4 regions of the Salmonella bongori NCTC 12419 genome follow, and region 1 is predicted to be linked to each of the others. Evidence: predicted binding sites of a transcription regulator. Region 1 holds the regulator's gene; each other region holds the start of a gene.
The links. The regulator CRP, encoded in region 1, controls carbon source genes, mostly activating them, when cyclic AMP is high. The targets are predictions, from matches to a motif close to ATGTGANNNNNNTCACAT.
Positions count from the first base shown of each region.

Region 2: epd (erythrose-4-phosphate dehydrogenase) is a predicted target of CRP. The motif match lies at 1,434-1,451, and genes of this name have one in related genera.
Region 3: bhsA (multiple stress resistance protein BhsA) is a predicted target of CRP. The motif match lies at 1,695-1,712, and genes of this name have one in related genera.
Region 4: SBG_RS11140 (YfcZ/YiiS family protein) is a predicted target of CRP. The motif match lies at 1,773-1,790, and genes of this name have one in related genera.

Region 1 covers NC_015761.1:3,345,742-3,348,875, forward strand. The annotation lists gene SBG_RS15955 (phosphoribulokinase) at 1-98, shown strand, start outside; gene SBG_RS15960 (OsmC family protein) at 142-546, opposite strand; gene crp (cAMP-activated global transcriptional regulator CRP) at 852-1,484, shown strand; gene SBG_RS15970 (YccS/YhfK family putative transporter) at 1,533-3,134, shown strand, end outside.
Region 2 covers NC_015761.1:2,941,135-2,944,268, reverse strand. The annotation lists gene SBG_RS13800 (energy-coupling factor transporter transmembrane component T) at 1-237, opposite strand, end outside; gene SBG_RS13795 (ECF transporter S component) at 238-816, opposite strand; gene SBG_RS13790 (PPC domain-containing DNA-binding protein) at 845-1,270, opposite strand; gene epd (erythrose-4-phosphate dehydrogenase) at 1,645-2,673, shown strand; gene pgk (phosphoglycerate kinase) at 2,713-3,134, shown strand, end outside.
Region 3 covers NC_015761.1:1,159,100-1,162,233, reverse strand. The annotation lists gene mfd (transcription-repair coupling factor) at 1-116, shown strand, start outside; gene ldtC (L,D-transpeptidase LdtC) at 264-1,229, shown strand; gene bhsA (multiple stress resistance protein BhsA) at 1,369-1,626, opposite strand; gene comR (TetR family copper-responsive transcriptional repressor ComR) at 1,866-2,501, shown strand; gene SBG_RS05475 (glycine zipper 2TM domain-containing protein) at 2,576-3,115, opposite strand.
Region 4 covers NC_015761.1:2,365,224-2,368,357, reverse strand. The annotation lists gene mlaA (phospholipid-binding lipoprotein MlaA) at 1-160, shown strand, start outside; gene fadL (long-chain fatty acid transporter FadL) at 217-1,524, opposite strand; gene SBG_RS11140 (YfcZ/YiiS family protein) at 1,895-2,179, shown strand; gene fadI (acetyl-CoA C-acyltransferase FadI) at 2,355-3,134, shown strand, end outside.

The sequences.
Region 1 (3,134 bases):
ATACCTTAGTGGTGCCGGGCGGCAAAATGGGACTGGCGATGGAGCTGATTATGTTGCCGCTGGTGCAGCGCTTAATGGAAGGCAAAAAAATCGAATAAAGTCAGTTTTTGCCGGATGCGCAACGCCATCCGGCAACGATAATTACGCCGCAATCACTTCATAAGAATGGGTAATATTGACTGCTTTTTCCAGCATCAGCGCCACCGAGCAGTATTTTTCGGCGGAAAGATCGACCGCACGGGCAACGGCAGCCTCTTTCAGCGAGCGGCCGGTAACGATGAAATGCAAATTAATATGCGTGAACAGCCTCGGCGCCTCTTCCCGGCGCTCAGAGGTCAGCTTCACTTCGCAGTTGGTGACATCCTGACGGCCCTTCTGCAGGATCGATACGACATCAATAGCGCTACATCCGCCTGCCGCCATCAAGACCATCTCCATCGGACTCGGCGCTTTGTCACCGGAGTTACCATCCATTAAAATCTGGTGGCCGGAGGAGGACTCACCAAGGAAAGTTAGTCCTTCAACCCACTTTACACGCGCTTGCATATTCGTAACTCCAATGTTTCAATTTTCCTGAAAGATTACGCGCATACGACAAAACTCGCAATGGAAGGCGACCTGGGTCATGCTGAAGCGAGACACCAGGAGACACACGGCGAAAGCTATGCTAAAACAGACAAGATGCTACAGTAATACATTGACGTACTGCATGTATGCAGAGGACATCACATTACAGGCTACAGTCTATTTTCGTAGCCCTCTTCCCAGGTAGCGGGAAGCATATTTTTGCAACCCCAGAGACAGTGCCTTTTCTGGCTCTGGAGACAGCTTATAACAGAGGATAACCGCGCATGGTGCTTGGCAAACCGCAAACAGACCCGACTCTTGAATGGTTCTTGTCTCATTGCCACATTCATAAGTACCCGTCAAAGAGCACGCTGATTCACCAGGGTGAAAAAGCAGAAACGCTGTACTACATCGTTAAAGGCTCCGTGGCAGTGCTGATCAAAGATGAGGAAGGGAAAGAAATGATTCTTTCTTATCTGAATCAGGGTGATTTTATTGGTGAATTGGGCCTGTTTGAAGAAGGCCAGGAACGCAGCGCCTGGGTACGTGCAAAAACCGCATGTGAAGTCGCTGAAATTTCCTACAAAAAATTTCGCCAATTAATCCAGGTAAACCCGGATATTCTGATGCGCCTCTCTTCCCAGATGGCTCGTCGCTTACAAGTCACCTCAGAAAAAGTAGGTAACCTCGCCTTCCTCGATGTCACAGGGCGGATCGCGCAGACGCTGCTGAATCTGGCGAAACAGCCCGATGCCATGACGCACCCGGACGGGATGCAGATCAAAATCACCCGTCAGGAAATTGGTCAGATCGTCGGCTGTTCCCGCGAAACCGTTGGCCGTATTTTGAAGATGCTGGAAGATCAAAACCTGATCTCCGCACATGGCAAGACCATCGTCGTCTACGGTACCCGTTAATTCCGTCAGAATGGCGCGTGTTACCATGCGCCATTTTTGTTTGCATCGATGTGGCGAAGACTGATTTATCACCCAGAGATTAATTACGCACTACGGCAAACGCTGGTGCTGTGCCTGCCTGTGGCTGTCGGTTTATTAATCGGCCAGTTGCACCTGGGATTACTCTTTTCTCTTGTTCCCGCCTGCTGCAATATTGCAGGCCTGGATACACCGCACAAACGCTTTTTTAAGCGTCTGATTATTGGCGCGTCGCTGTTCGCCGGATGCAGTCTGGCAACACAGCTCTTGCTGGCGGAGTCTGTCCCCCTGCCATTGATTCTGACCGGGCTCACGCTGGTACTTGGCGTGACGGCGGAAATTAGTCCGCTTCATGCGCGGCTACTGCCAGCATCACTGATTGCCGCCATCTTTACCCTGAGCCTTGCTGGATACATGCCGGTCTGGGAGCCGTTGCTTATTTATGCGCTGGGCACGTTATGGTATGGCGTATTTAACTGGTTGTGGTTCTGGCTATGGCGCGAACAGCCGCTACGCGAGTCGTTAAGTTTGTTATATCGTGAACTGGCCGATTACTGCGAAGCAAAATATAGCCTGCTTACCCAACATATTGACCCGGAAAAAGCGCTACCTCCCTTGCTGGTTCGCCAGCAAAAAGCGGTGGATCTGATTACTCAGTGTTACCAACAAATGCATATGCTTTCGGCGCACAATAATCACGATTACAAGCGCCTGTTGCGGGCTTTTCAGGAAGCAATGGATTTGCAGGAACACATTTCCGTCAGCCTGCATCAACCGGAGGAGGTGCAGAAACTGGTAGAACGTAGCCATGCAGAAGAGGTCATTCGCTGGAATGCGCAAACGGTCGCCGCCCGCCTGCGTGTGCTGGCTGATGACATCCTTTATCATCGCCTGCCAACACGCTTCTCCATGGAAAAACAGATTGGCGCGCTGGAAAAGATAGCCAATCAACATCCTGAAAACCCGGTAGGCCAGTTCTGTTATTGGCACTTCAGCCGAATTGCCCGCGTATTGCGAACCCAGCGCCCGCTTTACGCTCGCGATCTGATGGCTGATAAACAACGTCGCCTGCCGCTGCTTCCGGCGCTAAAAAATTATTTGTCGCTTAAATCGCCGGCGCTACGCAACGCTGGACGCATCAGTGTGATGATGAGTATCGCCAGCCTGATGGGGAGCGCGTTGCACCTACCCAAACCGTACTGGATCCTGATGACGGTATTGTTTGTTACCCAAAACGGTTATGGCGCGACACGCGTACGTATATTACACCGTTCAGTCGGAACGCTGGTCGGCCTGGTGATTGCCGGCGTCACGCTGCACTTACACATTCCCGAAAGCATTACACTGACGGTCATGCTGGTACTGACACTGGCAAGCTATCTGATTATTCGTAAAAACTACGGCTGGGCGACGGTTGGCTTTACGGTGACGGCGGTATACACCATCCAGTTGCTGACGTTAAACGGCGAGCAGTTCATTGTGCCGCGCTTTATCGATACGCTTATTGGCTGTCTCATCGCCTTTGGCGGCATGGTCTGGCTATGGCCGCAATGGCAAAGCGGGCTATTACGTAAAAACGCCCATGATGCGCTGGAGGCCGATCAAGAAGCTATCCGGCTGATCCTCAGTAAT
Region 2 (3,134 bases), 400 kb from region 1:
ATCGCCGGGCTGACCGCTTATCCATTCGCTCAGCCAGCCGCCGTGAACCAGCCACAGCCCTACGCCAAAGGAGAGCATCAACCCGGCGACATATTTTGCCCGGACGCGCGTTGCGCGCAGGCATAGCAGTGTCAGAAAAGCGGTCACGCTATAAATCGTCAGCACTACTCCTGCCGGAAGTAGCAGAGTGGTGCAAGCAGCGAGCGCCCATAGCGTCAGCGAGGTAAACGGGTGCATCTAGCGGACGGCGGACATAGCAGGAAAATGGCGGATGGTGCGCAGAGGCAACTGACGCAGCAGAATCCAGACAATGATCGCCGTCAGAATTTTATCCACCAGATTGGCGCCTATCACCGTAATTGCGACGGATTCCACCAGGTTTTGCCCCATCGAATGCATCCAGGCGACAAACAAATCAGCGCCGCTGCCAGTCACGCCGCCAAAAAGCGCGGTACGAAGCGGTACGGCGACCAGCGTCACCGCCAACGTAATGATGATGCCGCTGACGATCACTTTTGGCAGGCTACGAAACCAACCCGCGCGCGCCAGCCAACCGGCGACCAGACCGATGACCATAGCTACCGGAGCAAAGGCGGCAGCGATAGGGTCGGTCAGCAGCCCCCAGAGCAGGTTGGTTATTAAACCGGTTAACATTCCCACTACCGGACCCAGCAGCACCGCGCTGATAAGCGTACCGATGGAGTCAAGGAAAATGGGCAGTTTCAACAGGCTAATCAATTGTCCGCCAATCATATTTATAGCAATGGCGATGACGATCAGCACCAGCGACTGGCTGGAAAATTGGCGACGAGCCATAAATGGTAAACCTCTTAATAATGAACGTTTAGCGTGGGGAGATGGTCAGTTCGTCGTAACCGGAAACCGCACACGGTTGGCGACTGAAGGTAAGGGCCGTAAGCTCGCCGATAATCAGTTCCAGGGTTGTGCGCACGGTACAGCCGGACATCATATGGCCGCCGAGCATTGCGCCGCAGGGATCGGCAATCGACAAATGCAGATGTTCTCCACCGCTTTCAAGTGTGCCGTTAAGCGAGATCACTTCAAACGTGCCGGTAAGCAATGTGGTCGACTCTTGTCCGGCATAACGCAGCGCAACGTCGGTCAGACTGCCGGTACACCCCGCGACCCAGGCGGCATGTAATTGATTCTGTTGCACAAAGGTGTGTAATTGGGAAAACACTTCCTGACCGGGAAGCAGACGAAGCGCGTAAAAGCGCGCTGTAGAAGCGTGATGGTGAGCGTTTGTCATGGTTACAGGACTCCGAGACTCGGACGTGGCGCTGATAATATAGACGCTGGCGACGGCGCTTTCTGATATAAATCAGTATTTGTGACGCGGCGACGAAAAGATCTGACCGGGCGGATGGGGAATTCGCGGACAGGGAATAAATTGCGCCATAAATGGCAAGGAAATGTGATGCAGGTCAGATAACTGTCTTCTTTGACTGGACAAATATTCCTTTTATTCCGCGTTTCGCTTATGCTTGCTGAAGCGTTTCAGTTAATTAAATGTTCGACAATTAACCAATCAGTCGCAGTTTGCGACAGGTGAGGTTTTACTCGACGATAAGCTGCATTACTCTGTCAGCCTCATCTGAATCGGGATAGCCTTGCAGGAGACCTATGACCGTACGCATAGCGATTAATGGCTTTGGTCGCATCGGACGTAACGTGGTTCGTGCTTTGTATGAATCCGGACGTCGGGCGGAAATTACCGTGGTGGCCATCAACGAGCTGGCGGATGCCGCAGGCATGGCGCATTTGCTGAAATATGACACCAGCCACGGGCGTTTTGCATGGGAGGTTCGTCATGAGCGCGAGCAACTCTTTGTCGGCGACGATGTTATCCGTATTCTGCATGAGCGAACGTTGACGGATCTGCCGTGGCGTGAACTGGGCGTTGATGTTGTGCTGGATTGTACGGGAGTATATGGCAACCGGGAGCATGGCGAGGCGCATATTGCCGCTGGCGCAAAGAAAGTCCTTTTTTCTCATCCGGGTAGTAACAATCTTGACGCCACCGTCGTTTTTGGCGTGAACCAACACCAACTGCACGCGGAACATCGTATTGTCTCAAACGCTTCCTGTACCACGAATTGCATAATTCCCGTCATTAAATTGTTGGATGATGCTTACGGCATTGAGTCCGGTACAGTAACGACGATCCACTCCGCGATGAACGATCAGCAGGTGATCGACGCCTATCACTCCGATCTGCGGCGTACGCGTGCGGCCAGCCAGTCGATTATTCCGGTGGATACGAAACTGGCGGCGGGCATCACACGTATATTCCCGCAGTTTAACGATCGTTTCGAAGCGATTGCTGTACGCGTTCCCACCATCAATGTGACGGCAATCGATTTAAGCGTGACGGTGAAGAAACCGGTAAAAGCCTGTGAAGTCAACCTGTTGCTGCAAAAAGCAGCACAAGGTGCATTTCATGGTATAGTTGACTATACGGAATCACCGTTGGTCTCGATAGATTTTAACCACGACCCGCACAGTGCCATTGTTGATGGTACGCAAACCCGGGTCAGTGGCGCCCACCTGATCAAGACGCTGGTCTGGTGCGATAATGAATGGGGCTTTGCTAACCGTATGCTCGACACCACGTTAGCAATGGCCGCAGTGGGTTTCAGGCTCGACGCGTAAGCGCCGACAAAACTTTAAGAATCATTGAGAGGATTCACCATGTCTGTAATTAAGATGACCGATCTGGATCTGGCCGGGAAACGCGTTTTTATCCGTGCGGATCTGAACGTACCTGTTAAAGAAGGGAAAGTGACCAGCGACGCGCGTATCCGCGCTTCTCTGCCGACCATCGAACTGGCTCTGAAACAGGGCGCGAAAGTGATGGTAACTTCCCACCTGGGTCGTCCTACCGAAGGCGAGTACAACGAAGAATTCTCTCTGCTGCCGGTTGTTAACTACCTGAAAGATAAACTGTCTGCTCCGGTCCGTCTGGTTAAAGATTACCTGGACGGCGTGGAAGTGGCTGACGGTGAGTTGGTCGTTCTGGAAAACGTTCGCTTCAACAAAGGCGAGAAAAAAGACGACGAAGCGCTGTCTAAAAAATACGCTGCTCTGTGCGACGTATTCGTAATGGATGCATT
Region 3 (3,134 bases), 2.2 Mb from region 1:
TCCGTCTGGATGGCCCGACACGCCTCAAGTTTATTCAGGATTTAAGCGAACGGAAAACGCGCATAGACTGGGTACGACAGTTTATGCAACAACTGGAAGAAAACGCCATCACATAAACATCAGGCCGGGTGTCATTTCCTCTCACCCGGCCTCATCTTTACAAATTCTTTGCACTTCCCTGCAATTCCAGACACAGCCAACCGCCATAATTCTTATTTCTTCTTTTATAAAAATAACCATATAATAATCATGGGTTTATTGTAATGTTAAAAAATACGCGACTCTCTCGCTGGCTGGCGTTTATCGCGCTTGCTGCGACCATAACGCTTGCCCTCCCCACGCAGGCGAATACCTGGCCTCTTCCACCTCCCGGCAGTCGACTGGTAGGGGAAAATAAATTTCATGTCGTTGAAGACGACGGCGGTTCGCTGGAAGCTATCGCCAAAAAATATAACGTGGGTTTTTTAGCTTTGTTACAGGCCAACCCCGGCATTGACCCATATGTGCCACGTGCAGGCAGCGTACTGACGATTCCGCTGCAAACACTGCTGCCGGATGTGCCGCGCGAGGGCATTGTCATTAATCTTGCGGAATTACGCCTTTATTATTATCAACCCGGGAAAAATACCGTTACGGTCTACCCTATCGGAATTGGTCAACTGGGCGGCGATACGTTAACGCCAACGATGGTAACAACCGTATCAGATAAACGCGCCAACCCGACATGGACGCCTACTGCGAATATTCGCGCACGCTATAAAGCGCAAGGCATCGATCTTCCCGCTGTCGTGCCTGCCGGGCCCGATAACCCGATGGGGCATCATGCAATTCGTTTAGCGGCTTACGGCGGTGTTTATCTGCTGCATGGCACTAATGCCGATTTTGGCATTGGTATGCGCGTCAGTTCCGGCTGTATCCGCCTGCGCGATGGCGATATAGAGACCTTGTTCCGCCAGGTTACGCCGGGAACCAAAGTGAATATCATTAATACGCCGATTAAAGCTTCGGTAGAACCTGGCGGCGTACGGCTGGTAGAGGTTCATCAGCCGCTGTCTAAAAATATTGGTGACGATCCTCAGGTACTGCCGATTATCCTGAATGGTCCCATGCAGACGTTTAAAGACGCGCCGCAGACCGACGCTGTAGTCATGGATCATGTTATGGAAGCACGTTCCGGAATGCCTGTAGACGTGACCCGTCATCCGGAGACAAAACCGCAGTCGCTGTAAACGTTACGGTATTATGGCTTCATAAGGTAGCCGGATAGCGACCAGTACTTTATCTGACCGACAAAAAAGCCTCGCGATGTATCGCGTGGCTTTTTCTTTTTATGCTGGCAATCGCAGTAGCATTAATGAGGGTTAAGGCTTACTTGTAGATAACCGCGGTACCGTGAAGTGTGTTTGGACCCGTAACAGAGGTAATACGGAAAGACTTCGCGCCCATTTCTTCCGCTTTCTGTGCCAGTTGATCTTCCAGCGATCCGAGATTAGTTCCGCCATTCGCAGAAATCGTACCGAATTTCTGTTGACCTTCTGGCGTTGCCTGCACTTCAACGGCAGCAAAACTGGCGAACGAGAGCGAACCAAGAACTGCGGCAGCGATGAGGGTTTTTACGTTTTTCATAGTGGTGACCTTTTGCAGATGAACAGGTATCGTAAGCATTAACTTAACGATCGATAAATTAATCATAGATGTGATCTATATCACACGTCAACCTCTTTTTATAATGATCGTTATATAATTTATAAAGGTGTTATTTTTCATGTGAATAGAATTGATTTATTTTTCTAATGAATACTCTGGAGCCAGACGTCGTTTGTTTTTATAATAAAGATTCCCTCCTAAGCAGGTACAACGGCATTATGACAACAGATACCACACGTTGCGTGAAGAAAAGCCGTGGCCGACCGAAAGTGTTCGACAGGGAAGCCGCGCTTGATAAGGCCATGGCACTTTTCTGGCAGCACGGTTATGAAGCAACCTCGCTTGCCGATCTCGTAGAGGCTACCGGGGCAAAAGCACCTACCCTCTATGCGGAGTTCACCAACAAAGAAGGATTATTTCGCGCCGTACTGGATCGCTACATCACCCGCTTTGCCTCAAAGCATGAAGCCCAGCTCTTTTGCGAAGGGAAAAGCGTTGAATCCGCGCTGGAAGATTATTTCAGAGAAATTGCCGCCTGCTTTACCAGTACAGATACGCCGGCAGGCTGCTTTATGATCAATACCTCCGCCACCCTGGCGGCCTCCTCGCGCGAAATCGCCCGTACAGTAAAATCACGCCACGCTATGCAGGAACAGACGCTCGTCCAGTTTTTGCGCCAGCGTCAGGAGCACGGCGAAATTCCGTCACATTGTAACCCACAGACGCTCGCGGAATATTTAAACTGTATTTTACAGGGTATGTCGATTAGCGCCCGTGAAGGCGCCACTTTCGAACAACTGATGCAAATTGCGCAGACAACGTTGCGCATCTGGCCTGAACTACTCAAGTCCTGAACGACGCAGTTTCTGATAAAAAAAAGCCCCTCAGCCTGAGCGAATGAGGGGCTAACTTGCAGAGTACAACTTTTTTATGCTTTGTTATTCAGAATTAATTGACCATTACTGTCGAGAGGGATCTGCGTTCCGGGGTCTTTGTCCATACGGATTTTACCCTGCTGATCGCCAATTTTGTACGTCACGTCGTAGCCAAGCATCTTTTCAGATTTGTCATACACCGTTTTACAGCGCTGTTGCGTGGTAGTGTAAGTATCACTTTCTTGTAATGACCCCTGAATCTGGTTACCTGCATATCCCCCGCCCAACGCCCCGACTACTGTCGCCACATCTTTACCGCGGCCGCCACCAAACTGGTGTCCAATCACGCCCCCGGCTACTGCGCCAAGTACCGAGCCGGCAATGCGGTTTTCGTCCTGCACTGGCTTGCGATGCGTGACCGTAACATTACGACACTCCTGACGCGGCGTTTTTACCGTCTCTTTAATGGGTTTAGCCGATATGACCTGCGCATATTGCGGACCACGATCAAAGACATTGAGACTGGCTACCGCCGCCACACCCAGCGCAGCCGCTACGCCAATCCCTATACCCGCCAACATTGATTTATTCACGGGAGTTCCTCCTTCGTTG
Region 4 (3,134 bases), 980 kb from region 1:
CGACGGCCTCCTTCGTCAGTCTTCCGATCCTTATATTATGGTGCGCGAGGCGTACTTCCAGCGTCATGATTTTATTGCCAGTGGCGGAAAACTTAAGCCGCAGGAAAATCCGAACGCGCAGGCGATTCAGGACGAGCTCAAAGAAATCGACTCTGAATAAACGATAATAAAAAGGTGAGCGCAATGCTCACCTTTTTGATCCCTTCAAAGAAGGAATTAGAACGCGTAGTTGAAGTTAGTCCCAAACAGCCATGCCTTCCCTTCAGATTCAAACTGATAGGGGCCTTCATTAATTTTCACGCTCTGACCATGCATATAAGAGACCCCAACGTCGACAGACGCATCTTTATTAAAGGCGTAAGTCGTACCGGCGCTCAGCCAGAAACGGTCCTGATCGGGAATAGAGATAGAACGGTTTTGCGCCGGAACCGGGCTGTCATCGAAGGCGATACCGGTACGGAACGTCCAGTTATCATCGTAGTAATAGGTGGTCCCTAACGCAATGCGGTAAGCATCTTTAAAGCCTTCATGCTTCTCGAAGAGCGTATCGCCTGCGGTCGATTTTGCCTTCAATTCCTGGAACTGACTCCAGCTGGTATAGGCCAGGCTATAGTGGATGGCCCATTGCGGCGCCACGCGGTTATAACCGGACACTTCCCACATTTCCGGCAGGTTTAGTGTCAGGTAGCCCGACTGCGTCGCGCCGCCGGTTGCCGTTGGGATGGGCAGGTTATATCGGTTAATGCCGATGGGAAGATCGCTGCTGTAATTACCTTTAAAGTCAATTTTGACTTCCGAGCGATAGGTCAGAGCGTAGCGGTTATTTTTATCCAGCTCATAAAGGATACCGGCATTCCAGCCAAAGCCCCACTGGTTACCGTTCAGGTGGGCGATTTTGGTATCGCTGGTAATCTGACTGGCGACGGGCGCCAGCGCCGGATTCTGTGCCGCGACCAACTGGCCTAAATCGCCCGCATAACGTTCGATTTTCGCGCGCGCGTATACCGCATCAAAGCCGAGGCCGAAGCTCCAGGCCTCATTTAAGCGATAAGCGCCGCTTAAATTCAGGTTCATGGTTTGAAGATCGGTCGTACCGCCAACCGAGCCGCCTGCGTATGTGTCGTTAAACTCTGTCGCCAGACCATAATTGGAGGTAATCGAAGCCCCCCAGCCAAACTGATCGTTAATCGGGGCGACAAAGTGAACGTTCGGCACCCATGCCGTCGGTGCGATATTATCTGCATCCAGCGTCCGGCGAGATGGCGATGTCCCGCTAATATTGACATCAGGATCTATATAAACCGCGCCCGCTGAAAATGTCGGGCGGTCAAACATCGTAATTAACGCCGGGTTGCGGCTAACGTTACCCGCATCATCTGCGATTGCGCCTTCACCCGAATAGGCCCGGCCAAGGCCAGAGGAAGAAAATTCGTTTAACTGAAAGCCTGCAGACCAGGCCTGGGTGGAGATGATTGCCACTGCGACTGCGAGAGCAGACTTTGTAAACAGGGTTTTCTGGCTCATGACCATAACCTCATTGATTATTTTTATACAAACTATGTTACATGCTGTAACAGGAGCGCGAAGTGTAGGGTCTGCGGTACGACTTAGAAATCAGACCAGTGGCGAGAGTATAGGTCTGACCAGCTAGAATGTTGCAAGTATGTTTATAAGTTTTTTCAATTGTGATCTTAGAAACGAGATCTGGTTGGCAAAATCGGTGGGCTTAACGGTCACCCGATCGCGTGATTTTTGTTTTAGATCATTTTTAAGTGTGATTTCGGTCACTTAACGCGTTTCCCACCATTAACGACTGGAGAGGCGAATGCCGGGAGCGTAAAATACCCTCATCGTTTATCTGGCACCCTGGGTGCAAATACAGAGGAAATCTACAATGAGTAAATGCAGTGCTGATGAAACCCCGGTTTGCTGCTGTATGGACGTTGGAACCATCATGGACAACTCCGATTGCACCGCGTCATACAGCCGCGTATTCGCTACCCGCGCAGAAGCTGAAGAGACGCTGGCGGCGTTAACGGAAAAAGCGCGTAGCGTGGAGTCCGAACCTTGCCAAATTACGCCAACCTTTACTGAGGAGTCTGGTGGCGTTCGTCTGGATATTGACTTTGTTTTCGCTTGTGAAGCAGAAACGCTTATCTTCCAGCTTGGTCTGCGTTAATTCATTTATTCACAACGCCTCCGTCATTGTCTGGCGGGGGCGTTTTCTTTTTTATCGCTTCCCTTCACTGTGCCATAGCTCCCACTTTCTTTTCTCTCTGCTTGGCTAAATGTAAAAAATTGGTTAAGACTGTGATCAGGTCAGACCACTAAATATTTTTTTACAGGGGAGTACTATGCGTCAGGCTTTACCGTTGGTTACCCGTCAGGGCGACCGCATTGCTATTGTCAGTGGATTGCGAACCCCCTTTGCCCGGCAGGCGACGGCATTTCATGGTATTCCCGCGGTTGATCTCGGTAAGATGGTCGTCGGCGAGTTGCTGGCGCGTAGTGAAATTCCCGCTGATACGATCGAGCAACTGGTTTTCGGCCAGGTTGTACAAATGCCGGAGGCGCCCAATATTGCGCGTGAAATTGTACTGGGTACGGGGATGAACGTTCATACCGATGCCTATAGCGTAAGCCGCGCCTGCGCCACCAGTTTTCAGGCGGTAGCGAATGTGGCGGAAAGCCTGATGGCTGGCACGATACGCGCGGGTATCGCCGGCGGCGCGGACTCGTCGTCGGTGCTGCCGATAGGCGTGAGTAAAACCCTGGCGCGCGTATTGGTGGATGTCAATAAAGCCCGTACGATTCGTCAACGGCTAACGCTTTTCTCTCGCCTGCGCTTACGTGATCTGTTGCCGGTTCCTCCCGCTGTTGCCGAATATTCTACCGGTTTGCGCATGGGCGATACCGCCGAACAGATGGCGAAAACGTATGGTATTACGCGTGAGCAGCAGGACGCGCTGGCGCATCGTTCACATCAGCGCGCCGCGCAGGCATGGGCGGAGGGCAAACTGGCGGAAGAGGTGATGACGACCTATGCGCCACCGTATAAAAATCCCTTTTCAGAAGACAACAACATTCGCGGCAATTCCACGCTGGCAGACTACGCCAAACTACGTCCCGCTTTT